Regions from separate parts of the Azospirillum sp. UENF 312511 genome, predicted to be linked through region 3. Evidence: riboswitches for the same ligand, from Rfam matches in the RefSeq annotation. Region 3 holds a riboswitch; each other region holds the start of a gene.
What was found. Region 3 has a riboswitch for thiamine pyrophosphate ahead of thiC (phosphomethylpyrimidine synthase ThiC). Riboswitches for the same ligand answer to the same signal wherever they lie in the genome.
Positions count from the first base shown of each region.

Region 1: linked by a shared signal. The riboswitch ahead of ACWPN7_RS00840 (LuxE/PaaK family acyltransferase) and the one ahead of thiC (phosphomethylpyrimidine synthase ThiC) in region 3 are both predicted to bind thiamine pyrophosphate.
Region 2: linked by a shared signal. The riboswitch ahead of thiO (glycine oxidase ThiO) and the one ahead of thiC (phosphomethylpyrimidine synthase ThiC) in region 3 are both predicted to bind thiamine pyrophosphate.
Region 4: linked by a shared signal. The riboswitch ahead of ACWPN7_RS13040 (ABC transporter substrate-binding protein) and the one ahead of thiC (phosphomethylpyrimidine synthase ThiC) in region 3 are both predicted to bind thiamine pyrophosphate.

Region 1 covers NZ_JBSNCG010000001.1:168,988-176,002, reverse strand. Annotated here, with positions in the region: gene fdh3B (formate dehydrogenase FDH3 subunit beta) at 1-247, shown strand, start outside; gene ACWPN7_RS00855 (formate dehydrogenase subunit gamma) at 420-1,424, shown strand; gene ACWPN7_RS00850 (acetylornithine deacetylase/succinyl-diaminopimelate desuccinylase family protein) at 1,499-2,782, shown strand; gene ACWPN7_RS00845 (class I SAM-dependent methyltransferase) at 2,828-3,403, shown strand; TPP riboswitch at 3,636-3,765, shown strand; gene ACWPN7_RS00840 (LuxE/PaaK family acyltransferase) at 3,842-4,933, shown strand; gene ACWPN7_RS00835 (acyl-CoA reductase) at 4,918-6,381, shown strand; gene ACWPN7_RS00830 (ABC transporter ATP-binding protein) at 6,393-7,015, shown strand, end outside.
Region 2 covers NZ_JBSNCG010000002.1:395,998-403,012, forward strand. Annotated here, with positions in the region: tRNA gene ACWPN7_RS10205 (tRNA-Leu) at 1-14, shown strand, start outside; gene ACWPN7_RS10210 (STAS domain-containing protein) at 134-436, opposite strand; gene mgtE (magnesium transporter) at 734-2,173, shown strand; TPP riboswitch at 2,220-2,323, shown strand; gene thiO (glycine oxidase ThiO) at 2,315-3,484, shown strand; gene thiS (sulfur carrier protein ThiS) at 3,481-3,690, shown strand; gene ACWPN7_RS10230 (thiazole synthase) at 3,737-4,507, shown strand; gene ACWPN7_RS10235 (PaaI family thioesterase) at 4,558-5,001, shown strand; gene ACWPN7_RS10240 (hypothetical protein) at 5,040-5,513, shown strand; gene ACWPN7_RS10245 (NnrU family protein) at 5,560-6,258, shown strand; gene ACWPN7_RS10250 (hypothetical protein) at 6,275-7,015, opposite strand, start outside.
Region 3 covers NZ_JBSNCG010000003.1:83,526-90,540, reverse strand. Annotated here, with positions in the region: gene ACWPN7_RS11740 (LysR family transcriptional regulator) at 1-534, opposite strand, end outside; gene ACWPN7_RS11735 (MFS transporter) at 639-1,841, shown strand; gene oxlT (oxalate/formate MFS antiporter) at 2,295-3,557, shown strand; gene ACWPN7_RS11725 (hypothetical protein) at 3,629-3,817, opposite strand; TPP riboswitch at 4,022-4,134, shown strand; gene thiC (phosphomethylpyrimidine synthase ThiC) at 4,251-6,092, shown strand; gene oxlT (oxalate/formate MFS antiporter) at 6,178-7,015, opposite strand, start outside.
Region 4 covers NZ_JBSNCG010000003.1:350,286-357,300, reverse strand. Annotated here, with positions in the region: gene deoA (thymidine phosphorylase) at 1-602, shown strand, start outside; gene ACWPN7_RS13055 (phytoene desaturase family protein) at 611-2,236, opposite strand; gene ACWPN7_RS13050 (DMT family transporter) at 2,467-3,363, shown strand; gene ACWPN7_RS13045 (STAS domain-containing protein) at 3,368-3,745, opposite strand; TPP riboswitch at 3,907-4,004, shown strand; gene ACWPN7_RS13040 (ABC transporter substrate-binding protein) at 4,074-5,228, shown strand; gene ACWPN7_RS13035 (branched-chain amino acid ABC transporter permease) at 5,236-6,120, shown strand; gene ACWPN7_RS13030 (branched-chain amino acid ABC transporter ATP-binding protein/permease) at 6,185-7,015, shown strand, end outside.

The DNA of each region.
Region 1 (7,015 bases), on a different contig from region 3:
CTCGTTGGAGGAGTATCAGAAATACGGCGCCAACCGGCTGGCCGAGGGCAAGCTGCCGCTTTGCGCGGAGATGTGTTCCACCCGCGCGCTGATGGCCGGCGACGGCGACGTTCTGGCCGACATCTACAAGGAGCGGACGGTGCGCCGCGGTTACGGCTCCGGCGCCTGGGGCTGGACCACCGCCTACCGCGAGAACGACCGTGGCAACGCCTTCAGCCCGGGCCGCGAGGGCACCGGCGGGAGCTGAGCGGGTGGGGTGATGCCCCCACCCTAACCCTCCCCCGCTGGGCGGGGGAGGGGACTGCCGCCGCTCCGCGAATATCTCCCTCCCCCTCCCAGCGGGGGAGGGCCGGGGTGGGGGCAAGCGTCCCCCGACGCAGCACCCCGCGAAGCGCATACTCTCTAGGGAAGGACGCGACATGACGAAGCTCCTGCGCCCCCTGCTGGTCCTGTTCGTTCTGCTGCTCGCCGCACCGGCGGTGCAGGCGCAGTTCTACCAGACGCCGGGGCCGAACTCGCCGACCTCGAAGGACGAGGTGCAGCTCTACCAGACGCCGGACGGCAAGCTCTCCGGGCGGGTCAGCATCCCCGACGAAAAGCTGGGCGTCCTGGTTCAGCCGGAAGGGCGGGAATGGCGCGAGTTCCGCATGGTCTGGCTGAAGATCATCGCCGGCGCGCTGATCCTGGGGCCGATCGCGGTGCTGGCGATCTTCTACCTGATCCGCGGCACCATCCGCATCCACGGCGGCCGGTCGGGGCGTCCGGTGCCGCGCTTCAGCGGCATGGACCGCTTCGCCCACTGGACGACGGCGGTCAGCTTCCTGCTGATGGCGCTGACCGGGCTGATCCTGACCTTCGGGCGCATGCTGCTGATCCCGCTGATCGGCCACCCCAACTTCACGATGCTGGCCGAGGCCAGCAAGTACATGCACAATTTCTTCAGCGTGCCTTTCGTCCTCGGGCTGCTGATGATCTTCGTGCTGTGGGTGCGCGACAACATCCCGGAGAAGGCCGATCTGGTCTGGCTGAAGACGCTGGGCGGCGTGCTGAGCAAGTCCGGCGAGCATCCCGAGGCCGGGCGCTTCAACGCCGGCCAGAAGGGCGTCTTCTGGGCGGTGGTGTTCGGCGGCTTCGCGCTGTCGCTCACCGGCTTCCTGCTGATGATGCCCTTCGCCGTCACCGGGATCGGCGGCATGCAGATCCTGCATGTGGCGCACGGGGTGGTGGCCGCGCTGATGATCGCGCTGATCATCGGGCACATCTACATCGGCACCATCGGCATGGAGGGCGCCTTCGACGCCATGGGCCGCGGCGTGGTGGACGAGAACTGGGCCAAGGACCATCACCGCCGCTGGTACGAGGAGCAGCTCCGCAACGGCCGCACCAACGAGGACGGGCGGCTGCGGCATCATGCGGCGGAGTGAGGCGCGGAACCTCTCGACAGGCGCGCCGGCATGACCGATCCTTCCGCGCAACGAAGTGTGCGTAGGGGGGAGGCATGCCGCTCGACCACCGGGAGTCGCTGTTCCGCCGCATCGCGGAGCGGCGCGACGAGCTTGTCGCGCTGACCCGCGACCTGATCCGCATCCCGACCGTGAACCCGCCCGGCGACGTCTACACCGACTGCGCGGAATTCCTCGGGCGGCGGCTGGCCGGGCGCGGCTTCGCCGTGGAGTATGTGCGGGCGGATGGGGCGCCGGGCGACAGCGACCGCTACCCGCGCACCAACGTGATCGCCCGCATCGAAGGGCGCGAGCCCGGCCCCTGCGTGCATTTCAACGGCCACATCGACGTGGTGCCCGCCGGCCAAGGCTGGACGGTCGATCCCTTCGATGGCGTCGTGAAGGATGGGCGCGTCTACGGCCGTGGCGCCTGCGACATGAAGGGCGGGATCGCCGCCTCCATCATCGCCGTTGAAGCGATATTGGAGGCGGGCATCCCCTTCCCCGGTGCCCTGGAAATCTCCGGCACGGTGGACGAGGAGTCCGGCGGCTACGGCGGGGTCGGGCATCTTGCCACGCTCGGTTACTTCTCCCGCCCGCGGGTCGATCACGTCATCATTCCGGAGCCGCTGAACGTGGACCGCGTGTGCATCGGCCACCGCGGCGTCTGGTGGGCGGAGATCGAGACGAAGGGCCGCGTCGCCCACGGCTCCATGCCCTTCCTCGGCAACTGCGCGGTGCGCCACATGGGCGCCGTGCTGCACCGGATCGAGACGGAGCTGATTCCCCGGCTGGCCGCCAAGCGCACGACCATGCCGGTGGTCCCGGAAGGGGCGCGGCAGTCCACCCTGAACATCAACGCCATCCACGGCGGCCAGCCGGAGGATCATGGCGGCCTGCCCAGCCCGATGGTGCCCGACCGCTGCCGCATGGTCATCGACCGCCGCTATTTGATCGAGGAGGACCCGGAGGAGGTGCGGGCGGAGATCGTCGGCATTCTGGAGGGTCTGCGCCGCGAGCGCCCCGGCTTCGACTACGAGCTGCGCGAGGTGCTGGCCTTCCTGCCCACCTTGACCGACGCCGACGCGCCGGTGGTGCGGGCGGTGGGGGCGGCCATCGAGACGGTGCTGGGCCGCCCAGCGGCGCAGGTGGTGTCCCCCGGCACCTACGACCAGAAGCACATCGCGCGGGTCGGGCATCTGAAGGACTGCATCGCCTACGGCCCCGGCATCCTCGACCTCGCCCACCAGCCGGACGAGTATGTGGACATCGACGACATGGTCCATTCCGCGCAGGTGATGGCGATGGCCGCCCTGTCGCTGTTGCGGCGGGAGGTGTAGGGTCGCGTTCGTGGCAACAACAACGGCTGGCGGGAAGCGCGCGCGATGTCGAACCTCAAGCTCAACCTTGGCTGCGGCGACACGCGGCTTGCCGGTTACGTGAACGTGGACAAGTACGGCACCTTTGGGCCGGACATCGTGGCCGACCTGGAGGTCGTGCCCTGGCCGTTCGAGGAGAGCAGCGTCGCCGACGTCCAGCTCATCCACGCGCTGGAGCATATGGGCCAGACGACCGAGGGCTTCCTGAACATCATGAAGGAGCTGTACCGCGTCTGCCGCCACGGCGCGCGGATCACCATCAAGGTGCCGCACCCGCGCAGCGAGGGCTATCTCGGCGACCCGACCCACGTCCGCCCGATCACGCCCAACGTGCTGAGCCTGTTCTCGATGGAGGAGAACCGGAAATTCATCGAGCGCGGCTGGCCCAACACCCGGCTGGCCATGCATCTGAACGTCGATTTCCGTACGCTGTCGATCACCTACGCCCCGACTCCGCGCTGGCACCACAAGCTGGCGTCCGGAGAAGTCACGAACCAGGAGGTGATGGAGGCGATGGAGAGCCAGAACAACGTCATCGACGAGATCGCCATGGTCTTGGAGGTGGTGAAGGCCGCCGCCTGAACCCGACCTCCCTGAACCAGGGCAATCGCATTTGACTTTCATAGCCCTCTCCCCCTGGGGAGAGGGTGGCCCGTAGGGCCGGTGAGGGGGTTGCGCAAGGCGGTTCGTCCGGCACAAGCGCAACCCCCTCACCCTAACCCTCTCCCCGGAGGGGAGAGGGGATTTCAAATGCGATCACCCTACCCTCGAACCCGACCTCCTTGACGGGCGGGGGCCGGTCCCTTAGCTTGCAAAGTGTTCCCTGGGGGGCCTCGCTAGGAGGCTGAGACTCCGCCGGTCCGGCGCTTTCATCCGGACAACGCGGTGACCCATCGAACCTGATCCGGGTCATACCGGCGTAGGGACGGGACTGAAGGGCGGCACGGCGTACCCCCATTCCATCCAGACACCGCTTGTCCCGGCAACAGTTTGTTGGCGCTGCAAAAGGTGTGTCCGGACGTGACCGAAGCCCGACTTGTCGAAGAGCTGCTGGCCTTCATCGCCGCCGGAGAGGCGGACGAAGAGGCGTTCAACCGCATGGCGCTGGCCGTCTTCGCCCACCAGTTCGAGACCAACGCCCCCTACCGCCGCTTCGCCACCCAGCGGGCGCGCACCCTGCGCACGGTGAAGAGCTGGCGCGACGTGCCCGCCGTGCCGATCAGCGCCTTCAAGGACCTGACGCTGAGCGGACGCCCGCCGGAGGAGTGCCCGCACGTCTTCATGACCAGCGGCACCACCAAGGGCGTGCGCGGCAAGAGCCACCATCCGACGCTGGCGGTCTACGACCGCTCGATGACCGTCAATTTCCGCCGCCGCTTCATGGGTGACTTTGAACGGCTGCGCATGGGCATCCTGTTCCCGACCGAGCAGGCGATGCCCAACTCCTCGCTCGCCCATTATCTGGCGCTGGCGAAAAGCGAATTCGGGACCGCGGAGAGCCGCTATTTCGTCTCCGACGCCGGGCTGGACGTGGACGGGGCCATCGACGCGCTGTCCCGCGCCGAGGCGACCGGTGAACCCTACGCCCTGCTGGGGGCGAGCTTCAGCGTCGTGCATCTGATGGACGCGCTGGCCGAGCGGGGGCGGAGCTTCGCCCTGCCGGCGGGCAGCCGCATCCTCGACACCGGCGGCTTCAAGGGCCAGTCGCGCGAGATGGCGGCGGAGGAGTTCTACGGCCGCCTGTCCGCCACCTTCGGCGTGCCGCGCCGGCTGTGCATCAACATGTACGGCATGACCGAGCTGAGCACCCAGTTCTACGACGACGGCAACGAGGCCTGCCCGTCGGTGAAGTCCGGCCCGCACTGGATCCGCAGCCGGGTCATCAACCCGCTGACCGGGCAGGAGGTGCCGCACGGCAGCGTCGGCGTTCTGGTCCATCACGATCTGGCCCATTTCAACTGCGCCTCGGCCATCCTGACCGAGGATGCGGGGGTGGAGGTGGACGGCGGCTTCCAGCTTCTCGGCCGGGCGGACGGGGCGGATGCCAAGGGCTGCTCCATGGCGGTCGAGGACTTCCTCAAAGCGGCGCGGGCCCCATGGCCGTTGGCTTGATGGAGCGCGCCGGGCATCTGCCGGGGTTGTCCGCCGACGCGGTGGACTGGCGGACGCTGACCTTCCGGCGCGGTGCCGAGACGCTCGACGTGGCGGTGCCGGTGCTGAGCGAGGCACAGGTCGCTGAATTGGCAACGCGGGTGCGGACGAACGCGCGGACCTATCTGAGACACCGCACCGTCGCGGAAATCGCCGCCACCATCGACCGCGCCGTCGCCCGGCTGCTCAACCGCGACAATCCCTGGCGGCAGAAGGCGGAACGTCTGCTGCCGCTGGTCACCGGCTACGACGCCGAGATGGTCCGGCTGGGTCTGACCGGCTATCTGAAAACCTTCCGCGGGCCGGAGCTGCGGAAGTTCATCACCGAGGATTTCGCCAACCCGGCGGTGCTCGACGATTTCCAGCCGATGCCCAAGGGCGGCTTCGCCCACGCCTTCGGGCCGGAACTGCTGCTGCATGTCTGGGCGGGCAACGTGCCGGGCCTGCCGCTGTGGAGCCTGATCTCCGGCCTGCTGGTCAAGGCCGGCACGGTCGGCAAGCTGCCGAGCGCCGAGCCGCTGTTCGCCGGCTGGTTCGCGCAGATCCTGGCGGAGATCGACCCGGAGCTGGCCGACTGCATCGCCATCGTCTGGTGGAAGGGCGGCGACGAAGCGGCGGAGCGCGCGTGGCTGGGCCGCGCCGACACGGTGGTCGCCTATGGCGGCAACGACGCGCTGGAGGCCATCCGGGCGCGGGTGCCGATCACCGCGCGCTTCCTGCCCTACGGCCACAAGATCAGCTTCGGCATGGTCGCCCGCTCCGCGCTCGACGCCGGGAAGGCGGGGGCGGTGGCGCGGCAGGCGGCCTACGACGTGGCGCGCTACGACCAGCAGGGCTGCTACTCGCCCCAGACTTTTTTCGTGGAGCGCGGCGGGCGGGTGTCGCCGCGCGAATTCGCCGGCTATCTGGCGCACGAGCTGGACGCGCTGGGCAGCAAGTTCCCGCGCCGTCCCCTGTCGATGGGCGAGGCGGGCAGCGTCGCGTCCTGGCGCAACGCGGAGGAGACGAAGGGCTTTGCCGACGCCAGCCGCGCCCTGCTCGGCGATCCGGCGGGAAGCTGGGCGGTCGCCTACACCGACGCGGCGGACGGCCTGAGTCCTTGCGGGCTGAACCGCACGGTGACGGTGGTGGCGGTGGACCGGCTGGCCGACGCGGTGCCGGGGCTGGCGCCCTACCGCGCCTTCCTCCAGACCGTGGGCATCGCCGCCGCGCCGGAGGAGCTGTTCGCGCTCGCCGGGGCGCTGGGGGCCGTGGGTGTGACGCGCCTCTGCGCGCTCGGCCGCATGACCGCGCCGGAGGCGGGATGGCACCATGACGGGCGGTTCAACCTGCTGGACCTCGTCACCATGACCGAGATCGAAGGATCGGCGGAACGGGCGGCGGACACCTTCGCCCCCTACACGGATTGAGGCGCCCGGCCATGCCCTTCGTCAGCATCGAACAGGCCGGCTACGGCGTCCCGAGCGGCGGCACCATCCTGGACCGCATCGACTGGGCCATCGGGGAGGGCGAGTTCCACGCGCTGGTCGGGCGCAGCGGCTGCGGCAAGACGACCCTGCTGAAGCTGGTCGCCGGGCTGCTGGCCCCCTCGACCGGAGCCGTCCGCATCCAGGGGCAGCCGGTGCAGGGGCCGGGCGCCCAGGTCGGTTTCGTCTTCCAGGCGCCGACGCTGCTGGAGTGGCGGACGGTGCTCGACAACCTGCTGCTTCCGGTGTCGCTGACGCGTCGTCCGCAGCCGGCGGACCGCCGCAAGGCGGAGGAGCTGCTGGAGCTCGTCGGACTGTCCGGGCTCGAAGGGCGCTACCCCAGCCAACTGTCGGGCGGGCAGCAGAGCCGCGTCGCGCTTGCCCGCGCGCTGGTCACCGAGCCGCCGCTGCTCCTGCTCGATGAGCCCTTCGCCGCGCTCGACGCCATCACGCGGGAGGAGTTGCAGGACGACCTGCTGAAACTCTGCGCCCGGCACCGCACGACGGTGCTGTTCGTCACCCACGACATCGCGGAGGCGGTCTATCTGGCCGACCGGGTGGCGGTGATGGAGGGTGG
Region 2 (7,015 bases), on a different contig from region 3:
TCTCGACCGCACCATCCCCCCGAAACGGGGGATTTGGCAAACAAACGAAAAGCCCGCCGGTCCATCGGACCACAGCGGGCTTTTTCGTTTTCGGGCCACCCGATCGGGACCGCCCTTTCCAGGCAATTCCCCCTCAGCGGAACTCCACATACTGGTCGAGTGCGACGCGCCGCATGGTCTGCACGATGTAAGGCTGCGCGTTGTGCACCGTCACCACCCCCTTGGCGTCGCGGCAGCGGTTGGCGAGGACGAACAGCATGCCGATCGCCGCGGAGTCGAGGAAGGTCAGATAGCGCAGGTCCAGCCGCACGTCGGGCCGCGCGCCGATGTCCCAGTCCGCCAGCAGGTCGTGGAACTTGCGGCTGTCGTCGTAGGTGAAACGCCCCGACAGCATGATCCCCTCCTGACCGTCGATGTCGGTGTAGGCGTACTCCATCGTCACATCCGCTGGCCGGTGGTGTCGGTTCTTCTCGGGCTGCGCGAGGTGAAAAGCCCCGCGCGCATTATGGGTGCACGAATTGTGAAGCCTACGCAAGCAATTGCGCGCAGGGCTGGAGGTCCCGAGCCGGCCCGCCGGGCTGGACAAAAGGGCGGCACACCTATATTCGGTGGGCGCCCCGGCGGGAACCCGCAAGGGCTCCCCACCAACCCGCAAACGCCGGTGCGCCATGGTCGGCCGATCGCAGGACCATGCCGTCACGCCGCATTGCCATCGTGAAGGGAGGGTGCCGCCATGCACACCGACCGCCAGGAACCGGATCGTATCCAGGACGATGTGCCGCACCCGGCCGAACGCCCCGACCCGCCCCGCGAGGACGGCGAGGAGGAGCGCGCCTATGGTGTGGAGCCCGAGTTCGTCGAGGAGGTCGTCGAACGGCTGCACGCCGGACGGCGCGACGAGCTGCGGGCCGAGCTGGACACGCTTCATCCCGCCGACATCGCCGACCTGATCGAGCAGCTGGGCCACGATGACCGGGAGTCGCTGATCGGCGTCCTGCGCCCCGACTTCGACGGCGAGGTGCTGAGCTACCTCAACCCAGATCTCCGCGAGGAGATCGTCGAGCTGTTCGAGCCGAAGGAACTGGCCGCCGCCGTCGCGGAGCTGGACACCGACGACGCCGTCGACGTCATCGAGGATCTGGACGAGGACACCCGGCGCGAGGTTTTGGAGAATCTGCCGGCCGCCGACCGCGCGCTGGTCCAGGAGAACCTGACCTACGACGAGTACACCGCCGGCCGCCTGATGCAGCGCGATCTGGTGGCGGTGCCGCAGTTCTGGACGGTGGGCAAGACCATTGACTATGTCCGCGCCGCCACCGACGAGCTGCCGGAGGATTTCTACGACATCTTCGTCGTCGATCCGATGCACCGGGTGGTCGGGGCGGTGCCGCTGTCGCGCCTGCTGCGCCAGAAGCGGTCGGTCCGCATCGCCGATCTGGTGACGGGGGAGGTGGACACCATCCCCGCCACCATGGACCAGGAGGAGGTGGCGAACCTGTTCCGCCAATACGCCCTGGTCTCCGCCCCCGTGGTGGACGCTGGCGGGCGGCTGATCGGCGTCATCACCGTCGACGACGTGGTCCACATCATCGACGAGGAGGCCGAGGACGACATCGGCAAGCTGGGCGGCGTCGGCGACACCTCCATCTACCGCTCGGTTCTGGAAACCTCGCGCTCGCGCATTTCCTGGCTGGGGCTGAACCTGTTCACCGCCTTCGCGGCGGCGGGCGTCATCTCGCTGTTCGAGGCGACCATCGAGCAGATCGTGGCGCTGGCGGTGCTGATGCCGATCACCGCCTCGATGGGCGGCAACGCCGGGACCCAGACCCTGACCGTGGCGGTGCGCGCCCTGGCGACGCGCGAGTTGTCGTCCTCCAACGCGCCCCGCGTGGTGGGCAAGGAGGTTCTGGTCGGGCTGCTCAACGGCGCCGTCTTCGCCACGCTGGTGGGGGCCATCGCCGCGACGTGGTTCGAGCCGATGATCGGCCTCGTGATCGGCTGCGCCATGGTCATCAACCTGTTCGTCGCCGGGCTGTGCGGGGTGCTGATTCCCATCGGGCTGGACCGGCTGGGCGTCGATCCGGCGGTGGCGAGTTCGGTCTTCCTGACCACCATGACCGACGTCATCGGATTCCTGTCCTTCCTGGGGCTGGCGTCGCTTTTGTTGTTGTGACCAACGAAAAGGGGCTTGCCAAAGGCGGCTCTCTTCCGGATGATCCGCGCATTGGCTGGGGTGCCGTGCGGGATGCGCTCGCGCGGCTGAGATCACACCCATCGAACCTGTCTGGATAATGCCAGCGAAGGGAGCCGCCGCATGGTATCCGCGCCCTTATTTCATTCCGATTCCGCAAAGCCCACCGTCGCCGTGGTCGGCGCTGGGGTGATCGGCCTGTCCATCGCCTGGAGGCTGGCCGCCGCCGGCTGCCGGGTGGAGGTCTTCGACCGTGGCGCTGCCGGCCGGGGCGCCAGCCACGCCGCGGGCGGCATGCTCGCCGCCTGCGTGGAGACCGAACCCGGCGAAGAGAGCCTTCTGCCGCTGACCCGCGCCTCGCAGAACCTGTGGCCCGCCTTCGCGGCGGAGCTGGAGGCCGCCTCCGGCATGGCGGTGGACCTGCGCGACGAAGGCACCATGGTCATCGCGCTGAACGCCGACGACGCCGCCAAGGTGCGCTTCCTGCACGATTTCCAGACCAAGCTCGGCCTGCCGGTCGAGTGGTTGAGCGGGGCGGAGGTGCGGCGGCGCGAGCCCTACCTCCAGCCGGGCGTGGCCGGCGCGCTCTTCTGCGCCGGCGACCATCAGGTGGACAACCGCAAGGTCGCCGCCGCCCTGCACGCCGCTGCTTTGCGGGCTGGTGCCGTGGTGCACGAGTATGCAGAGATCGGCCGCATCGAGGTCCGTGGTGGTCGCGCCGTTGGCGTCCAGGTTGGTGACCGGCTGGTCGAGGCCGACCATGTGGTCCTGGCCGCCGGGGCGTGGTCGGGCTGGATAGACGGGCTGTCCCCGGCGGTGCGTCCGCCCGTGCGTCCGGTGAAGGGGCAGATGCTCTGCCTGCGCATGGACGCCCGCCTGCCGCTGCTGCGCCATGTGGTGTGGACCCCCGGCACCTACCTGATCCCGCGGCTGGACGGGCGGCTGTTGGTCGGCGCCACGACGGAGGAGCGCGGATTCGACGACCGGCTGACCGCGGGGGGCCAGTTCGCCCTGCTGGAAGGGGCGTGGCGTGCCCTACCGGGTATCGCCGAACTGCCCATCGAAGAGGCGTGGGCCGGTTTCCGCCCCGGCACCCGCGACGACGCCCCGATCCTCGGCCTCTCGGAGGTGGAGGGGCTGGTCTACGCCACCGGGCACCACCGCAACGGCATCCTGCTGACCCCGGTCACCGCGGATTCGATCGCGCGGCTGATCCTGACCGGGGAGGCTGATCCGGTGATCCGCCCCTTCGCGCTCGACCGCTTCGCCCAGCCCAGAGGAGCCGCGGCATGAGCGCGCGCATCCGCGTCAACGGGCGGGAGGAGGATCTCGCCGCCCCCACCGTCGCCGCCCTGCTGGCCGGGCGGGGAATCGCCGCGGGCACCCGCGGGGTCGCGGTCGCCCTCAACGGCGCCGTCCTGCCGTCCCGCCGCTGGGACGAGACGCCGCTGTCCGCGGGCGACGCCCTGGAGATCATCCGCCCCGTGCAGGGCGGCTGAAATTCTCACCCGCCGGAGCGCGGGTCCGACATTCAAGGAAACACCCATGAACGACACGCTCACCATAGCGGGCCGTGAGTTCCGCTCGCGCCTGTTTCTCGGCACCGCTGGCTATCCGAACCAGCAGGTCATGCTTGACGCGCTGGCGGCCAGCGGCAGCGAACTGGTCACTCTGGCCATCCGCCGCATCAGCCTGGACGGCTATTCGGAAAGCCTCGTCGACGTCATCGGGGACCGCGCCGGACTGCTGCCCAACACCGCCGGCTGCCTGACCGCCAAGGAGGCGGTGCTGACTGCGCAGCTCGCCCGCGAGGCGCTGGATGTGGACTGGATCAAGCTGGAGGTCATCGGCGACCGCGAGCTGCTCTACCCCGACGTCGAGGAGCTGCTGCGCGCGACGGAGGAGCTGGTGGCCGATGGCTTCACCGTTCTGCCCTACTGCAACGACGATCCGGTGACCTGCCGCAAGCTCGCCGATCTGGGTGCTGCGGCGGTGATGCCGCTGGGCGCCTTCATCGGCTCGGGGTTGGGCATCCGCAACCCGCACGCCATCGAGACGATCTGCGCGCGCAGCCCGGTGCCGGTGGTCCTGGACGCCGGAATCGGCACGGCGTCGGACGCCGCGCTGGCGATGGAGCTGGGCTGCGCCGCCGTCCTGCTGAACACTGCGGTGTCGAAGGCGCGCGATCCGGTGCGCATGGCGGCGGCGATGCGCGACGCGGTGGCGGCGGGGCGGGCGGCCCGTCTGGCCGGGCGCATGCCGAAACGGGCCTTCGCGGAGGCGTCGAGCCCGCAGCTCGGCTTGATCGGAACGTAAGGCTGGCGCAGGGTAAGGGCCGCCCGAACACAATCAGAGAGACCCGAGACGTGCCCAAGACCTTCGAACCGCGCGATCCGGACTGGGAGGCGCGCTGCCGCGCCGGCTTCGAACGCCAGCCGATCTGCAAGACGCTGGGGATCGAGCTGACGCGGCTGGAGCCTGGCTTCTGCGAGATGCGCCTGCCGTTCCGCGCCGACCTGACGCAGCAGCACGGCTTCTTCCACGCGGGCATGGTCAGCACGCTGGCCGACAACGCCGGGGGCTACGCCGGCTACACGCTGATGCCGGCGGGCAGCGAGGTCCTGGCGGTGGAGTTCAAGGTCAATCTGATGTCGCCGGCCAAGGGCGAGGTGATGATCGCCCGCGCCCGCGTGTTGAAGCCGGGCCGCACCCTGACCGTCACCAGCGTCGAGATCTCGATGCTCGACGGCGGGGTGGAAAAGGACTGCGCCATCATGCAGCAGACCCTGTTCTGCCAAGCTCCCGCCTGACCCGTCCCAACCCCTTCCATCCGATCCAGGAGGTTCGCATGCCGCTGTCGCGTCTTTTCGGTGCCGCGTTGGTCGCGGGCATCGCCACCATTGCGCTTGCCCAGCCGGCCCTTGCCCAGAAGAAGGAGCCGCCGGCCTGCGGCGCCGTGTCCTTCCGCGCCATCGCCCCCGGCGCGCCGGACGGGGAAACCGACGCCGGCCTCTACAAGTCCCGATTCGGCAAGATCGAGGTGAAGGCCGAGGTCAAGGGCGGGCAGGCCACCAACTACTACATGGTGCTGAACGGCAAGCGCATCGACGCGTCGGCCAACCCGCCCAAGGCCGCCGATTCCTGCCTGAAATCCAAGAGCGTCAAGCTGCCCTACCAGAAGCAGGCGGCGGGCGCCTGCACCGGCAACCGCTTCCGCGTGGTCATCGACCGCTCCGGCAAGCAGCCGGTGGCCCTGTTCTTCGGCCTGCACGGCGACGATTGGGCCTATTGCAGCGGCACGACGCTGGAAAAGGGCGCCTGACGAGGGCGCCTGACGAGGGTTGTAGGACGCGACCGGGAGACCGCTCATGACCGGGACCATTGCCCATCTGTCCGCCGCGGGGCTGTTCCTGCTGCTGACGCATTTCGGCATTTCCAGCACGCCGCTGCGCGCGGCCCTGGTCGGACGGCTGGGCGAGAAGCCCTATCTCGGCCTCTATTCGCTGGTCTCGGCGCTGGCCTTCTGGTGGCTGGTGGCGGCCTACAACGCGGCGCCCCATGTGCCGGTGTGGCCGCCCGTCGGCGGGCTGGCCTGGGTGCCGGTCCTGCTGGTGCCGGTGGCGCTGTTCCTGCTCGTCGCCGGCCTCTCCACCCCGAACCCGACCTCGGTCGGGCAGGAGAGGCTGCTGGCCGGCGACCGGGAGCCGGTCCGCGGCATCCTGCGGGTGACGCGCAACCCGTTCCTGTGGGGCGTCGGGCTGTGGGCGGTCGCCCATATGGTGCCGAACGGGGATCTCGCCTCGTTGATCCTGTTCGGCACGCTCGCCCTGCTGGCGCTGGGCGGCAGCGTCCTGATCGACGCGAAGCTGGCGCGGCGGTTGGGGGCCGATTGGGACCGCTACGCTGCGCGGACGTCCAACCTGCCCTTCGCGGCGATCCTGGCCGGGCGCCAAAGCCTCGTCTGGCGAGAGATCGGCTGGTGGCGCCCGGCGGTGGCTCTTCTGGTCTATGGCGGGCTGCTGCACCTGCACCGGATGCTGTTCGGCGTGTCGCCGCTGCCCTGGTGACGCTCCGCCTTTACACTCAGAACGTCATGCCGCGCACCTGATCGCGCAGCGTGTTGCGGGCGGTGTCGGCCTCCTTGCGGGCGGTGGCCAGCTCGCGGGACAGGCCGTCCAGGCGGGTTTCCTGCTCGCCCATCTTGGCGATGGTCCGCTTGAACAGGTCGCTGTCGCGCGGCAGCGTGGCGAGATTCTGGCGCAGCCGCTCCTGCTCCTTGCCGATCTCCGCCTGTTCACGCTCCAACTCGCCGACGCGGCGCTCCTTGTCGGCGACGGCGCCGCGCAGGGTCGCGACCTTGGCCAGGGCCTCGCGGGCCGCGGGCGGCAGCTCCGTGGAGGAGGCGTAGGCCCGCACCTGCTCCGGCGACATCTCCGAGATGCCGAAGCGTTCGATCCGTGGGCGCTCCAGCGCGACCGCAAGGGTCACCGTCTGGCCGGCGGGCACCGCCACGGGCAGACGGTAGGCGTCGGCCGTCAGGTCGGGAGCGGCCCCGCCGGTGGCCCCACCCGAAGGCGGCACCAGCTCCCAGCCGGAACGCCGCGGATGCTCGACGATGACGGTGCGGTCCTCGCCCGCCGCGCCGGCGATTCGATAGGTGGTGGTCTGGCGGTCGGTCACGGTCAGCTGCAGCACCCCGTCGGCCAGGGTGGCGCGGGACAGGGTGCGGCTCGGCTGCTCGGAGCGGTCCACCGTCACCGCCTGATCCACCGCGAAGCTGAGGATTCGGCTCTCGCCCGCCGGAAGAGTGGCCAGCCGTGCGTC
Region 3 (7,015 bases):
CGCGGCAAGCGGATGCGCGTCATGCACCACGAGGACGAGTTCGTAGTCGAAGACCGGCGTGAACAGGACATCGGCGGCTTCGATGGGGTCGGGCGTGATCAGCAGATCGATTTCGTTGTCGAGCAGCGCGCCCAGGCCGTCGAAGCGGAAGGCGGTGCGGACCTCGAAATCCACGTCCGGCCATTGCGTGAGATAGCGGGCGGTCATCCGCATCAGCCAAGCCTGGCAGGGATGGCATTCCATGCCCACCCGGAACGCCCCGCGGCGGCCCGACGCGAAATCGGCGAGAATCCGTTCGGCGTGCTCGAACTGCGGCAGCAGGCGCTGCGCCAACGCCAGAAGATGCCCGCCGGCCTGGGTGAAGCGGAGGCTCCGCCCTCTCTTCGTCCAGATTTCGACGCCGCAGCGCTCTTGGAATTTGCGCATCGTGTGGCTCAGCGCCGACTGGCTGAGATTCAGGCGTTCGGCGGCGGCGGTGACGCTGCCCGCCCGATCCACCTCCCGGAGGATCGCGAGTATCTGGCGATCAAGCATTCATGACTCCGGCTCATCCAATCATGAAAACATACCACTTCTATTCATGATGGCGGGTCGGTAAGCCTGGGGCAACTGTTACAGAGCCAGTCCCGAGAACCGTCATGAGCCAAGCCGACACCAACTTTTACGCGCACGGGACAGCGAACGTTCTGCGGCTGGCGACCGCGCAGGCGCTGGCCGGCGCCAATGCGGTGGTGGTCTATGCGACGGGCGCCATCGTCGGGAACACGCTGGCTCCCAGCCCGGCGCTGGCCACGCTGCCGCTCTCCGTCTTCGTCGTGGGCATGGCGGTCTGCACCATTCCCGCCGGGGCCATCGCCCGGCGGCATGGGCGGCGCGCCGCCTTCCTGGCGGGGACGGGCTGCGGTGTGCTCGTCGGGCTGCTGTCCGCCCTGGCGGTGATTCTGGGGAGCTTCTGGCTGTTCTGCGCGGCGATGATTCCCGGGGGCGCCTACGCCGCCGTGGTTCTGTCCTTCCGCTTCGCCGCGACCGATTGTGTCGAACCGGAGCGGCGGCCGCGGGCGATGTCGGCCGTGATGGCCGGAGGGGTGTTCGCCGGGGTGATCGGACCGCAGCTCGTCACCGTCACCATGGATGTCTGGCCGCCGCACCTTTTCCTGGCGACCTTCTTCGCCCAGGCCGCCGTGGCAGCACTGTCCGCTCTGGTGCTGGTCGGCGTGCGGCTGCCGATGCCGACCGCGGCGGAAGCCGCCGGGGGACGGCCGCTTGGCGTCATCGCGCGCCAGCCGCGATTCGTCACCGCCGTGCTGTGCGGGGTCGTCTCCTATCTTCTGATGAACTTCATCATGACGGCGGCACCGCTGGCGATGCGGCTGTGCGGCCTGTCCCAGGAGGTGTCCAACCTCGGCCTGCAATGGCATGTGATCGCCATGTACGCCCCGAGCTTCGTCACCGGGCGGCTGGTCGAACGGTTCGGCCCGTCCCGGATCGTGTTCGCCGGCCTGGGCCTGATCGCCGCCTCCGCCGCGGTCGGGCTGGGGGGCATCGACGTGGTGAGTTTCTGGGTCAGCCTGATCCTGCTGGGGGTCGGCTGGAACTTCGGCTTCCTGGGAGCCTCCGCGCTCGTTCTGGAGTGCCACCGTCCGGAGGAGAAGACGCAGGTACAGTCGCTCAACGACTTCATTGTGTTCGGCACGATGGCGGTGGGGTCCTTTGCGTCGGGCGGGCTGCTGGCCGCCTTCGGCTGGGATTCGGTGCTGTGGGTGTCCTTCATTCCGCTGGCGGCGGCCATAGCGGCGCTCGCTGTCACCGCCTCGTCCCGCGCTGCCTCCGCGGCTGCCTGAGGCCGCTCGTCCTCTCCTTTCCGCGACCGCACTGAGCACCATCGGGTCCCGTCCTCAGGGCGGGGCCAACCCTCTCGATTGTCCGGCTTTCGAAAGCCCGAAAAATTTTTGGATGAAAAGGGCAACACGCCAAAAGTTCGTGTTGCCAACAATCATGTCTCTGGCATACCATATGCCGTATCTGGAGCGCCACGAACGCAGGGACGGCGTGACCGGCTCTCCAGCTCATCATTGAACCATGACTCACATCGGCACGGAACAAGGCCGCCCATGACGCGGCGATGCGGACGCTCGCTCGGACGCCGCTCGCCCGCCCAAGGGGACCCTCATGCCCGGTATCAAAGCGTCGCAATCCCACGGGAGGGAATGATGGTTGGATCGACAGAATCCCAGAGGCCAGCTTTTAACAGTTCCGGCGGCTCGCAGGCGCCCATCTCCGAAGGCGCGCGCTGGATGCAGATCGTCGTCGGCATCGTCTGCATGGTCGCCGCGGCCAACATCCAGTACGCCTGGACGCTCTTCGTGCCGGAAATCCAGGCCACCCATGGCTGGACCCGCGCTTCGATCCAGACCGCCTTCACCGTCTTCGTCGTCGTCCAGACCTGGCTGACCCCCATCGAAGGCTACTTCATCGACCGTTACGGCCCCCGCGCCATCGTCGCCTTCGGCGGCGTGATGACCGGCCTCTCCTGGATCATCGACAGCTACGCCGGCTCGCTCGGCATGCTCTATGTCGGTTCGGCCATCGGCGGCATCGGCGTCGGCTGCGTCTACGCCACCTGCGTCAACAGCGCGTTGAAGTGGTTCCCGGACAAGCGCGGCCTTGCCGTCGGCCTGACCGCGGGCGGCTACGGCGCCGGCTCGGCCGTGACGATCCTGCCGATCGCCAACATGATCCACTCCTCGGGCTATCAGGCGACCTTCTTCTGGTTCGGCCTGCTGCAGGGCACGATCATCCTCATCGCCGCCTACTTCCTGCGCGCCCCGCAGAAGGATCAGGTGAAGGCCTCGACCAAGGTCCTGCAGTCCCGCCGCGACTATACGCTCAAGGAAGCGCTGCAGACGCCGGTCTTCTGGGTCATGATGGTCATGTTCATCTGCACCGTCTCGGGCGGTCTGATGGCGGTGGCCCAGCTCGGCGTGATCGCCCACGATCTGGGCGTGAAGGAAGCCCCGATCAGCCTGTTCGGCATCACCATGGCGGCTCTGCCCTTCGCGCTGATGCTCGACCGCGTGATGAACGGCATCTCCCGTCCGCTGTTCGGCTTCGTCTCCGACCACATCGGCCGTGAAGCGACCATGTTCATCGCCTTCACCTTTGAAGGCCTCGGCATCCTGATGCTCAGCCGCTTCGGCCACGACCCGATCATGTTCCTGATCCTGTCGGGTCTGGTGTTCCTGGCCTGGGGCGAAGTGTACAGCCTGTTCAGCGCCACCTCGGCGGACACCTTCGGCACCAAGCATGCGGCGAAGATCTACGGCGTGCTGTACTGCGCCAAGGGCGTCGCGGCCCTGCTGGTCCCGCTGGGCAACCTGCTGATGGAAGCCACCGGCACCTGGGCGACCGTGCTCTACATCTGCGCCACCATGGACCTCATCGCGGCCTTCTGCGCCATCGCGATCCTGCGGCCCATGCTGCGCAAGCACCACGCCCGCAACGCCGAACTCGCCGCCCAGCAGGGTGCGGGTGGGCTGGCGGTGCAGCCCGGCCACTGATTGGCCCGCGAAGTTTCAGTTTCTTGTCTCGAATGACGGCCGCCGCGCGCACCCCGCGCGGCGGCCTTCTTTCATTCCAGGAAGAAGGGACGGTTGTGGCCCTCGCCGGACTGGTTGAAGCGGTCCGACGACCAGAGGCCGTCCGGTTGCTCGTCCTGCGGATCGGAAGTCCACTCGTCGTCCTCCCGCATCAGCAAAGTCAGGCCGTGGCCCATCAGGCCGGCCAGGGCGACGAAGGCGATCATCTGGGATTCGAGCATGGGACAGGCTCCGGGCACTCGGGAGGGGGCGTTGCTTCTTGTTGTTGTGATGCAGCATAGGGGGCCGGCTCAGGCTGCGCAATAGGATTTTGTATACCAGATAATGGATACCAGAATCGCGCCAATTGTATTGATCGGGTGGGATTCGCCGTGAATCGCGCCTTGAATAGCGTTGACGTGGGTGGGGCGGATGGTTCAGCATGGCGACGTTCCAAGGGGAGCCCCATAGCACGGGGCTGAGATGATGCCGTAAGGCGCCGAACCCTTTGAACCTGATCCGGGTCGTACCGGCGTAGGGACAGGAACAAACGGGCCATGGTCACGCGCATCCCCATTGCGCACCCCTCCATGGGGACCGCTCCGGTCGTCCGTTCTGCCGCTCCGTCACACCCGGGTCTCCAACGATCCTATGTGCGATGGAGATCCACAGCAGATGCCCGACACTCTTCCCCCCGCTTCCCAGAAGGCCGCGCCGTCCGACCATTTCTCGGTGACGACCGGCCCGCTGCCGTCGTCCAGCAAGGTCCATGTGGCCGGGGAGCGCTTCCCCGACCTGCGCGTGGCGATGCGCGACATCCATGTCGGCGGCGGCGAGCCACCGGTGCGCGTCTACGACACCTCCGGCCCCTACAGCGATCCCGCCGTGCAGACCGACATCCGCCGCGGCTTGGCCGAACTGCGCCGCTCCTGGATCGAGGCCCGCGGCGACGTCGAGGCCTATGAGGGCCGCGAGGTCCGTCCGGAGGACGACGGGCTGCGCGTCGGCGAGACGCGCGCCGTGCCCGTCTTCGACCGCGCCGGGCGCCGTCCGCTGCGCGGCAAGCCGGGCCGGGCGGTCACGCAGATGGCCTATGCCCGAGCCGGCATCGTCACGCCGGAGATGGAATACATCGCCGTTCGCGAGAATCTGGGCCGCCAGCGGCTGGCCGAGGCGGCGGCGCGGGATGGTGACGACTTCGGCGCCTCCATCCCCGACCATGTGACCCCGGAGTTCGTCCGCGACGAGGTGGCGCGCGGGCGGGCGATCATCCCGTCCAACATCAACCACCCCGAATCGGAGCCGATGATCATCGGCCGCAACTTCCTCACCAAGATCAACGCGAACATCGGCAACTCCGCCGTCGCGTCCTCGGTGGGGGAGGAGGTCGACAAGATGGTCTGGTCGATCCGCTGGGGCGCCGACACCGTGATGGACCTGTCCACCGGCCGCAACATCCACACCACCCGCGAATGGATCCTGCGCAACAGCCCTGTTCCGATCGGCACCGTGCCGATCTACCAGGCGCTGGAGAAGGTCGGCGGCAAGGCCGAGGACCTGACCTGGGAGATCTTCCGCGACACGCTGATCGAGCAGGCGGAGCAGGGGGTGGACTATTTCACCATCCACGCCGGCATCCGTCTGGCGCACATCCCGCTGACCGCCAAGCGCACCACGGGCATCGTGTCGCGCGGCGGCTCGATCATGGCGAAATGGTGCCTGTCCCACCACCGCGAGAGCTTCCTCTACGAGCGGTTCGAGGAGATCTGCGAGATCATGAAGGCGTACGACGTCGCCTTCTCGCTGGGTGACGGGCTGCGCCCCGGCTCCATCGCCGACGCCAACGACGCCGCCCAGTTCGCCGAGCTGGAGACGCTGGGCGAACTGACCAAGATCGCCTGGAAGCACGACGTGCAGGTGATGATCGAGGGGCCGGGCCATGTGCCCATGCACAAGATCAAGGCCAACGTCGACAAGCAGCTGGCGCTGTGCGGCGAGGCGCCCTTCTACACGCTCGGGCCGCTGACCACCGACATCGCGCCGGGCTACGACCACATCACCAGCGCCATCGGAGCCGCCATGATCGGCTGGTTCGGCACGGCGATGCTCTGCTATGTCACGCCCAAGGAGCATCTGGGGCTGCCGGACCGCGACGACGTCAAGGTGGGCGTGGTCACCTACAAGATCGCCGCCCACGCCGCCGACCTCGCCAAGGGCCATCCCGGCGCCCAGGAACGCGACGACGCCCTGTCGCGCGCCCGCTTCGAGTTCCGCTGGCGCGACCAGTTCCATCTGTCGCTGGACCCCGAGACGGCAGAGCGCTTCCACGACCAGACCCTTCCGGCGGAGGGGGCGAAGGTCGCGCATTTCTGTTCGATGTGCGGGCCGAAGTTCTGCTCGATGAAGATCACGCAGGAGGTGCGGGAGTACGCCAACTCCGGCATGGCCGAGATGTCGGAGAGCTTCCGCGCCAAGGGCGGGGAGATTTATTTGGAGGAGGGGCAGGCGGCGGACTGACCTCCCGAATCGAAAAGGGGACGCCCTCACGGGCGCCCCCTCGCTTCGGCTCCTTCCCCAAGCGGGGGGAAAGGGGAAAAGAGCGTCAGGGTGTTGCCGTCACGCTCCGGCCGCTGCGCGCGTCCAGCGACCCGGCGGCCATGCGGTTGCGCATCGGGCGCAGGACGAACAGCGCCAGCACGGCGGCCAGCGCGTTGACCGCGGCGGCCAGCAGGAAGACCGCGTGCCAGCTTCCCGTCGCGTCGGCGATGATGTTGGCGAAGGGGATCAGCAGCGCCGCCGTGCCCTTGGCGGTGTAGAGCAGCCCGGCGTTGCTCGCCGCGAACTTCGACCCGAAGGTGTCGGCGCAGCAGGCCGGGAACAGGCTGTAGATTTCGCCCCAGGCGAAGAAGACCAGACCGGTCAGCAGCACGAAGGCCACCGGGTCGCGGCCGTAGAGGCTGAGCGCCACGATGCCCACCGCCTCGATGGCGAAGGCGATGAACATGGTGTTTTCGCGCCCGATGTGGTCGGACACCCAACCGAAGAAGGGGCGCGTCAGCCCGTTCAGCACCCGGTCGATGGACAGGGCGAAGGTCAGGGCGGGCAGGGTCAGGCCGAGGATGCTGACCGGCGCGTGGGCCAGCCCGAAGTCCTGGGCAATCGGGCCGAGCTGGGCCGTCGCCATCAGCCCGCCGCCGGCCACCATCACGAACATGGCGTACATGACCCAGAAGACCGGGGTGCGGACCATCTGGCTCGGCGTGTATTGCCGCTGCGCGGGCGGGGCGGCGAAGCCGCCGCGGGCGAGGGGAGCGGAGGGCGGGGCGACCAGCAGCCAGGCGAGCGCGAAGACCACGAGCCCCTGGCCCAGTCCGAAGGCCATGAAGGTCGCCTCGTAGCCCGAGGTCTCGATCATCGTGGCGATGGGCACCACCGTCAGG
Region 4 (7,015 bases), 270 kb from region 3:
TGAACGAGGTGCTGGGCCTGACCGCCGGCAACGCGCTGGAGATGCGGGAGTGCATCGACATCCTGCGCGGCGGCGCGGCCGACTCCCGGCTCTACGAGGTCACCGCCGCCCAGGCCGCCGAGCTGCTGGTTCTGGCCGGGCTGGTTCCCGACGCGGCCGAAGGGCGCGCCCGCTTCGACCAGGCAATGGCGAGCGGGCAGGCCGCCGAGCGCTTCGCCCGGATGGTCCACGCGCTGGGCGGTCCGGCGGACCTGCTGGATGCGCCGGACCGTTATCTGGACGCCGCCCCCGTCGTCCAGCCGGTCTTCGCCGAGCGCGCGGGCGTGGTGGTGGCCATCGACGTGCGGGCGGTCGGCATCGCCGTGGTGGCCCTGGGCGGCGGGCGGACCAAGACGACCGATCCCATCGACTTCGCGGTCGGGCTGGCCGACGTCGCCGGGTTGGGCGCTTCGGTGGGGCCGGCGGAGCGCCCGCTCGCCGTGGTCCATGCCCGCAGCGCGGCGCAGGCGGAGGATGCGGCGGCGCTGCTCCGCCGCGCCTTCACCGTGGCCGACAGCGCCCCGTCGGCCGGGCCGCTGATCGCCGACCGCATCCGGCTGTAGGAGGCGGCTTACGCGGCACGTCGTACGCCCTCGGCCTGCCGCGCCCGCACCGGCCCCACCAGAGCCTCCGCGGCGAGGCGGCCCGAGATGACGCACGCCTCGACCCCCGGGCCGGGAAAGACCCCGCCGCCGGCCAGCAGCAGGCCGGGCACCGGCGACTTGGCGGGAAGCGCCGGATCGGTGCCATAGATCGCCCCTTCCGTCGTGTGGGCGTAGCGGGCGAAGGTGGCGGCGCTGGCGTCCTGCCGGTGCAGGATGTGGCGCTCCAGATCCGGGATCACGGCGGCGGCCGCGGCGATCATCGCGTCGCCCTCCCTCGTTTTCCGCGCGCGGTAGTCAGGGGCGGAGCGGTCCCAGGCGCCGCCCGCCGGGTCCAGCCGCATCAACGTCAGCGAGGCGCAGCCCGGCGGCGCCAGGGTGGCGTCATGGGCGGAGGGCAGGGCCAGCGCCATCCCGGCATCCTTCAGAAAGATCATGGCCGGCAGGTCGGGACGGATGTCCAGCGCCAGCGTGACCAGGAAGGCGGAGGTCGAGGGGAGCAGTGCGCGATATTGATCCGCGCTCCCGGCGGGCAGATGCTTCTCCCCCACCAACTCCAGCAGGGTCCGCCGGGCGTCGGCGTTGGAGATTACCGCGGCGGCGGCGATGCGCTCCCCGTCCATGATTTCGACCTCGGCGGCCCGGCCGTCCTCGACCAGGATGCGGCGGACGGGGGTGCACAGCCGGACCTCCCCGCCCTTGGCGCGGATCGTCTCGACCAGCGCGTCGGCCAGCCGTTGCGATCCGCCCTCCGGATAGGCGCCGCCGTCGAAGACGTAGCCGAAGATCGGCGCCATCTGGGTGGCGCCCAGCCGCTCCGGCCGGTCCGACAGGTAGTTGGTAAGGCTGGACAGCAGGGCGCGGGCTCCGGCGTCGGGCACGTAATGCTCCAGCATCTCCAGAAAGCCGCGGTCCTGCCAACGGAAGGCCTGCGGGCACTCCAGCGGATAGGCGCGCATCGCTGCGACGTCGCGCGGGATGTGGGGAAGTCCGGTCTCGGCGCAGCCGCGGTAGAGGTCGCGGTAAACGCCGCGCATCTCCTCCAGAAAGGCAGCGGCCCCGGCGGCGCTGTCGGGATGCTCCCGCGCGATCAGGGTGGACAGACCCTCGGCGTCGCCGGGCAGCGGCTCAAAGACACCGCCCCGGACGATGCCACGGTTCACCGGCTGCCAGCGCACGCGGTCCGCCACGCCGACCGTGCGCAGCAGATGCCCGACCGGGCCATCCGGACGGGTGCCGCTGACGTCGTGCACCCCGGCATCGAAGATGAAACGCCCGACCGTCCCGTCGCGCAGCCGGACCTTGCGCTCCCAGGAGGAGCAATAGCCGCCCGGGCGGTCGTGCGCTTCCAGGACGGTGACGCGGACCCCTGCCTCCGCCAGCAGGGCCGCCGCGGTCAGCCCGCCGATGCCGGCGCCCACCACGACGACACCGTCCTTTTGCCCAAGGACGGCGGGCGCGGGCCAGGGGTGGGGCTCGCGCTCGGCCAGACGGCGGGCAAGGATCGGGGCAATGACCCGCTCCGGCAGGAAACGGCAGGCGGCGGCTTTCACCTTGGTGGCGAGTGTGGCGGTGAGCGAGGCTACGGTCGGCATGGCGGACCCTTGCGGTGGTGACGCCCGCCAGACTGTCCGAGGCACCGGACGGGGCCAGCGCCGATCCGCGAAAGGCCGGGGCCGCTTCGCCAAACGCCCGAACGTCGATTCACGAAGCGTGAAACGCCGGTGCTTTCTCTGGGCAATGTGGCCTCCGGGCGATGTGGCGCGGGCCAGACCTGCGGTTGCGGCATTGGGCAGCATCCGGGCTGCTCATATACTGTGCAATCATGACCCAAGCCGCCGCTCTTCCCGCCGCTGCCGCCAGCGACGACACCCGCCGTGCCATCGGCTGCTTCGTGCTGGCCATCTTCCTGTTCGCGGGCATGGACACGCTCATCAAATACTTGAGCAGCGGCTATCCGGTGGCGCAGCTCATGTTCGCGCGGTCGGTGGTGGCGGTGGTGCTGGTCGGCGGCATCTCGGTGGCGCGCAGCGGGTGGGGCGGGATGCGCACACGGCGCCCGGTCGCCCACGTCTTCCGTTCGCTGGCCGGGCTGCTGTCGATGGGCTGCTTCTTCTACGCCTTCAAGCATCTGCCGCTGGCCGAGGTCTATGTGCTGAGCTTCGCCGGGCCGCTGTTCATCACGGCGCTGTCCATGCCGCTGCTCGGCGAGCCGGTGGGCTGGCGGCGTTGGGCGGCGGTGCTGGTCGGCTTCGGTGGCGTGGTGGTGATGGCCCGCCCGGAGGCCGACGCGCCGCTCCTGCCGATTTTCGTCGGTGTGGCCGCAGCCTTCTTCTACGCGCTGGCGATGATCGCGGTGCGCGGCCTGTCGCGGACGGAAAGCAACACGGCCATCGTCGTCTATCTGCTGCTGACCACCACGGTGGTAAGCGGCGTGGCGGCGATCCCCGACTGGGTGCAGCCGGGCGGCTTCGACCTGGGGCTGATGCTTCTGGTCGGCACGCTGGGCGGCGCGGCGCAGGTGCTGATGACCCAGGCCTTCCGCCTGGGCCGCGCCGCGGTGGTGGCGCCCTTCGAATACACGGGGATGATCTGGGCGACCCTGCTCGGCTTCCTGGTCTTCGGCGACGTGCCGACCCCCACGGTGCTGGCCGGTGCCGGGATCATCATCGCCAGCGGGCTCTACATCCTCTATCGGGAAACGCTGCGCCGCGGCGACTGACGGGTCAGGCGGCGGCGGGAAGCGCCAGCCCGCCGTCAATGATGCGCGGGGAGTCCGTCAGGGCGACGATCCGGCTGCGTTCCAGCACGCGCCGGATCCGCGGCGGGTGATTTTCGAAGGCGATGGCGCCGCCGTGGTCGAGCACCGCATTGCGGAGCGCCAGCAAAATGCCGATGCCGCAGGAATCGAGGAACTCCACCCGCCCCAGATCGACGCACAGGGTCACTGCCCGCGCGTCCGCGACGCGGCGGAGCAGCGGCGTCAGGCCGGGCAGGGCGGCGTGGTCGATCCGCCCCGACAGGACGGTGCGCAGCCCGCGTCCGCCCTGCGCCGTGGCGAAGGGGTGCAGGGTGACGGTGCTGTGCGACGGGGTGGGCCGCATGCTTCGTGACGACTTTCCGGTTGGGGCAACGGTCCGGCGCGGGCCGGGGGCGGCGGAAGGAACCACGGGAAGCGCGACTCTCCGGTGTCTGTTGCGTTGCGAAATTGTGAAAAGGCGCCGGGCCGCCGCTTGACAGCCGCGCGCCGGGCTCACACTGTGCACACGAACGGCTGGGGTGCCTGCCGCAAGGCGGGCTGAGACCACACCCATCGAACCTGATCTGGGTCATGCCAGCGAAGGGAGCCAAGCGTTCGAGGCTGTGCCGCCGCTACACCCCTGGCCTCCTCGTCCTCGCGCGGTTCTTCGCCGGGCAGGAGGAGACACATCCATGCGGCGCTTCCTTTCCATCCTCTCGGCAACGGTCTTTACGGCGGCCTTTTCGTCGTCGCTCCTGCCCGGCGCGGCGCGGGCGGGCGAGGCCTCGGTCCCCGTGCTGGTGCCGTTGACCGGCTTCCTGTCGCTGGAGGGGACGAGCCAGCGCAACGGCGCCGTCCTGGCGCTGAAGGACGCGCCCGCGGGTGTCGCGGTGCGGTCGGAGGTGATCGACACCGGCACCTCGCCGGAGGCTGCGGTCACGGCGCTGGAGCGCGCGGCAGGCGGCAAGGTCACGGCGGTGGCGGCCAGCATGCTGGGCACGCAGATGCTGGCGATGCTGCCGCTGGCCCAGGATTACGGCATTCCGCTGGTCACGGTCTCCGGCACGGCGAGCATCACCGAGCAGGGCAACCCCTGGGTCTTCCGCTTCTTCCCCGGCGACGCCGTGACCAAGGAGGCCCACGCCCGGTACGTGACGGAGGAGTTGGGCAAGAAGCGCCCGGCGGTGATCTACCAGACGACGGCCTACGGGCAGAGCGGCAAGGCCCATCTGGAGCAGGCCTTCAAGAAGCTCGGCGTCGAGCCGGTGTTCGAGGAGGGGGTGGACCCTGCCGCCAAGGATCTGCTGGCGGTCCTGACAAAGGCGCTGGCCGCCAAGCCCGACGTGCTGGTGCTGCACCTGCATTCCGGCCCGACCGCCCTGTTCATCCGGCAGGCGGCAGCCAACGGGGTGGCGGTGCCGATCGTCGCCGGCTCCGCCATGCACCAGCCGAGCACCGCGGCGCTTCTGGAGCCGGCCGAGCTGAAGGGCGTCTGCGCCGAGACGGCGGCCTCGCCGATCTCCGGCGGCAACCCAGAGGTGGAGGCCTTCACCGCCGCCTACCGCGCCGCCTTCAACGCGGAGCCGGACGCCTTCGCGCTCGGCCAGTATGACGGCATCCGCATGGTGCTGGCGGCTGTGCAGGGCGGCGCGGACAGCGCGGAGGCGGTGCGCAAGACTTTGTCCGGCGGGACCCACCAGGGCCTCGCCATGACCTACCGGTCGGACGGCAAGGGCAACATGGCGCATTCCGCGGTGATCGTTTGCTACGACGGCGCCTCACGGGTGCCGGCGATCGCCAAGCGCTACGACAACCTGACCGGTGTGGTGACCGGCGCGGTGAAGTGAGCGGGCCTTGATCACCCTGCAGCTTCTCGTCAACGGCCTCGCCCTGGGCGCGGCCTACGCGCTGGTCGCGCTGGGCTTCGTGCTGGTGCTGAACGCCACCGCGGCGGTGAATTTCGCGCAGGGCGATCTCGTGATGGCCGGCGGGCTGCTCGGCGTGGCGCTGGCGCCGCATCTGCCGGGGTATCTGCCGCTGCCCGGGCTGCTCCTGCTGCCGGTGGTGCTGGTGCTGATGGCCGGGCTGGGGCTGCTGCTGGCGGCTGCGGCCTATCTGCCGCTGCGGCGCCGCCCACCGGTGGCGGTCTTCATCAGCACGATCGCGGCGGGCATCATCCTGCAGAACGGCGCCTCCGCCCTGTTCGGGCCGGAACCGCGGGCGGCCCCGCCGCTGCTGAGCGGGGGGACGCTCGACCTCGGTGGCTTGGTGGTGGCGGAGCAGTCGCTGGCGATCATCGCCGTTGCCGCTCTGCTCATCGCCGGGCAGCAATGGCTGTTCGGGCGGACCCAGCTCGGCCGGCGCCTGCGCGCCACGGCCCAGGACCCGGAGATGGCGCGGGCCTGCGGCGTGCCGGTGACGGCGATGATCCTGATCACCTTCGCGCTCGGCACCGCCTTCGCCGGGGCGGCGGGGCTGCTGCTTGCCAACCGCTACTTCGTCACGCCGACGGCGGGCGGCGACCTGATCCTCAAGGCCTACATTGCCGTGACCATCGGCGGCTGGGGCTCGGTCCCCGGGGCGGTGGCCGGCGCGCTGCTGATCGCGCTGTTCGAGGTGGGGGTGTCGTCGGTGCTGTCCTATCCGGTGGCGCTGGGGCTGCTCTACGCCACGCTGCTGGTCATCCTGGTGGCCCGTCCACAGGGGCTGTTCGGGGAGGCGGCGCGGCGCCGTGCGTAAGGGCGTGTGCAAGTTGTGGGCGCTGGCCCCCACCCTGACCCTCCCCCGCTGGGCGGGGGAGGGAATGATGCTTGCGGTGCTGCTGGCGTACGCGCTGCTGTACGCGTCGCCCTACGGGCTGCGCGTGTTGACCGTGGCGGGGGTGTACGCGCTGGCCGCCATCGGGTTCCAGATCGTGTTCGGGCTGGGCGGCGCGCTGTCGCTGGCCCATGGCGCCTTCTTCGGAATCGGGGCCTACGCCACCGGCATCCTGGGCAGCCAGTGGGGGTGGGGCTTCGCCGCGACCTTCCCGGTGTCGCTGCTGGTGCCGCTGCTGCTGGCCCTGCTGGTCGGACTGCCGGTGCTGCGGCTGGAATCCCATTACTTCGCGCTGGCGACGCTGGGCATCGCGCAGGTTGTCCATCTGCTGGCGGTCAACAGCCCCGGCCTGACCGGCGGCGCCAACGGATTGCCGGGGGTGCCGGGCATCGTCCTGTTCGGTTGGGCGGTGCCGCGCGGCGTGCCGCTGGCGGCGGTGGTCTGGGGCTTCGTGGCGCTGGGCGGGTTGCTCGCCTGGAGATTGGCGCGCGGGCGCTGGGGGCGGGCGCTGACGCTGGTGCGCGACGACCCGCTGGCCGCGGGCACGCTGGGGCTGGACGTCGGCGGGCTGCGGCTGGCCGCTTTCGCGCTGAGCGCCGTCTATGCCGGGGCGGCGGGCGCCTTGGCGGTGCACACCCAGCGCGTCGTCTCGCCGGAGGTGCTGGAATTTCCGGTCATGGTCTCCGTCCTCACCATCGCCGTGGTCGGCGGGCGGGGGCGGGTGGTCGGGGCGATCCTGGGGGCGGTGCTGCTGCTCCACCTGCCGGAGTGGTTCCGCTTCCTGGAGCGCAGCTATCTGATCGTCTATGGCGTGGCG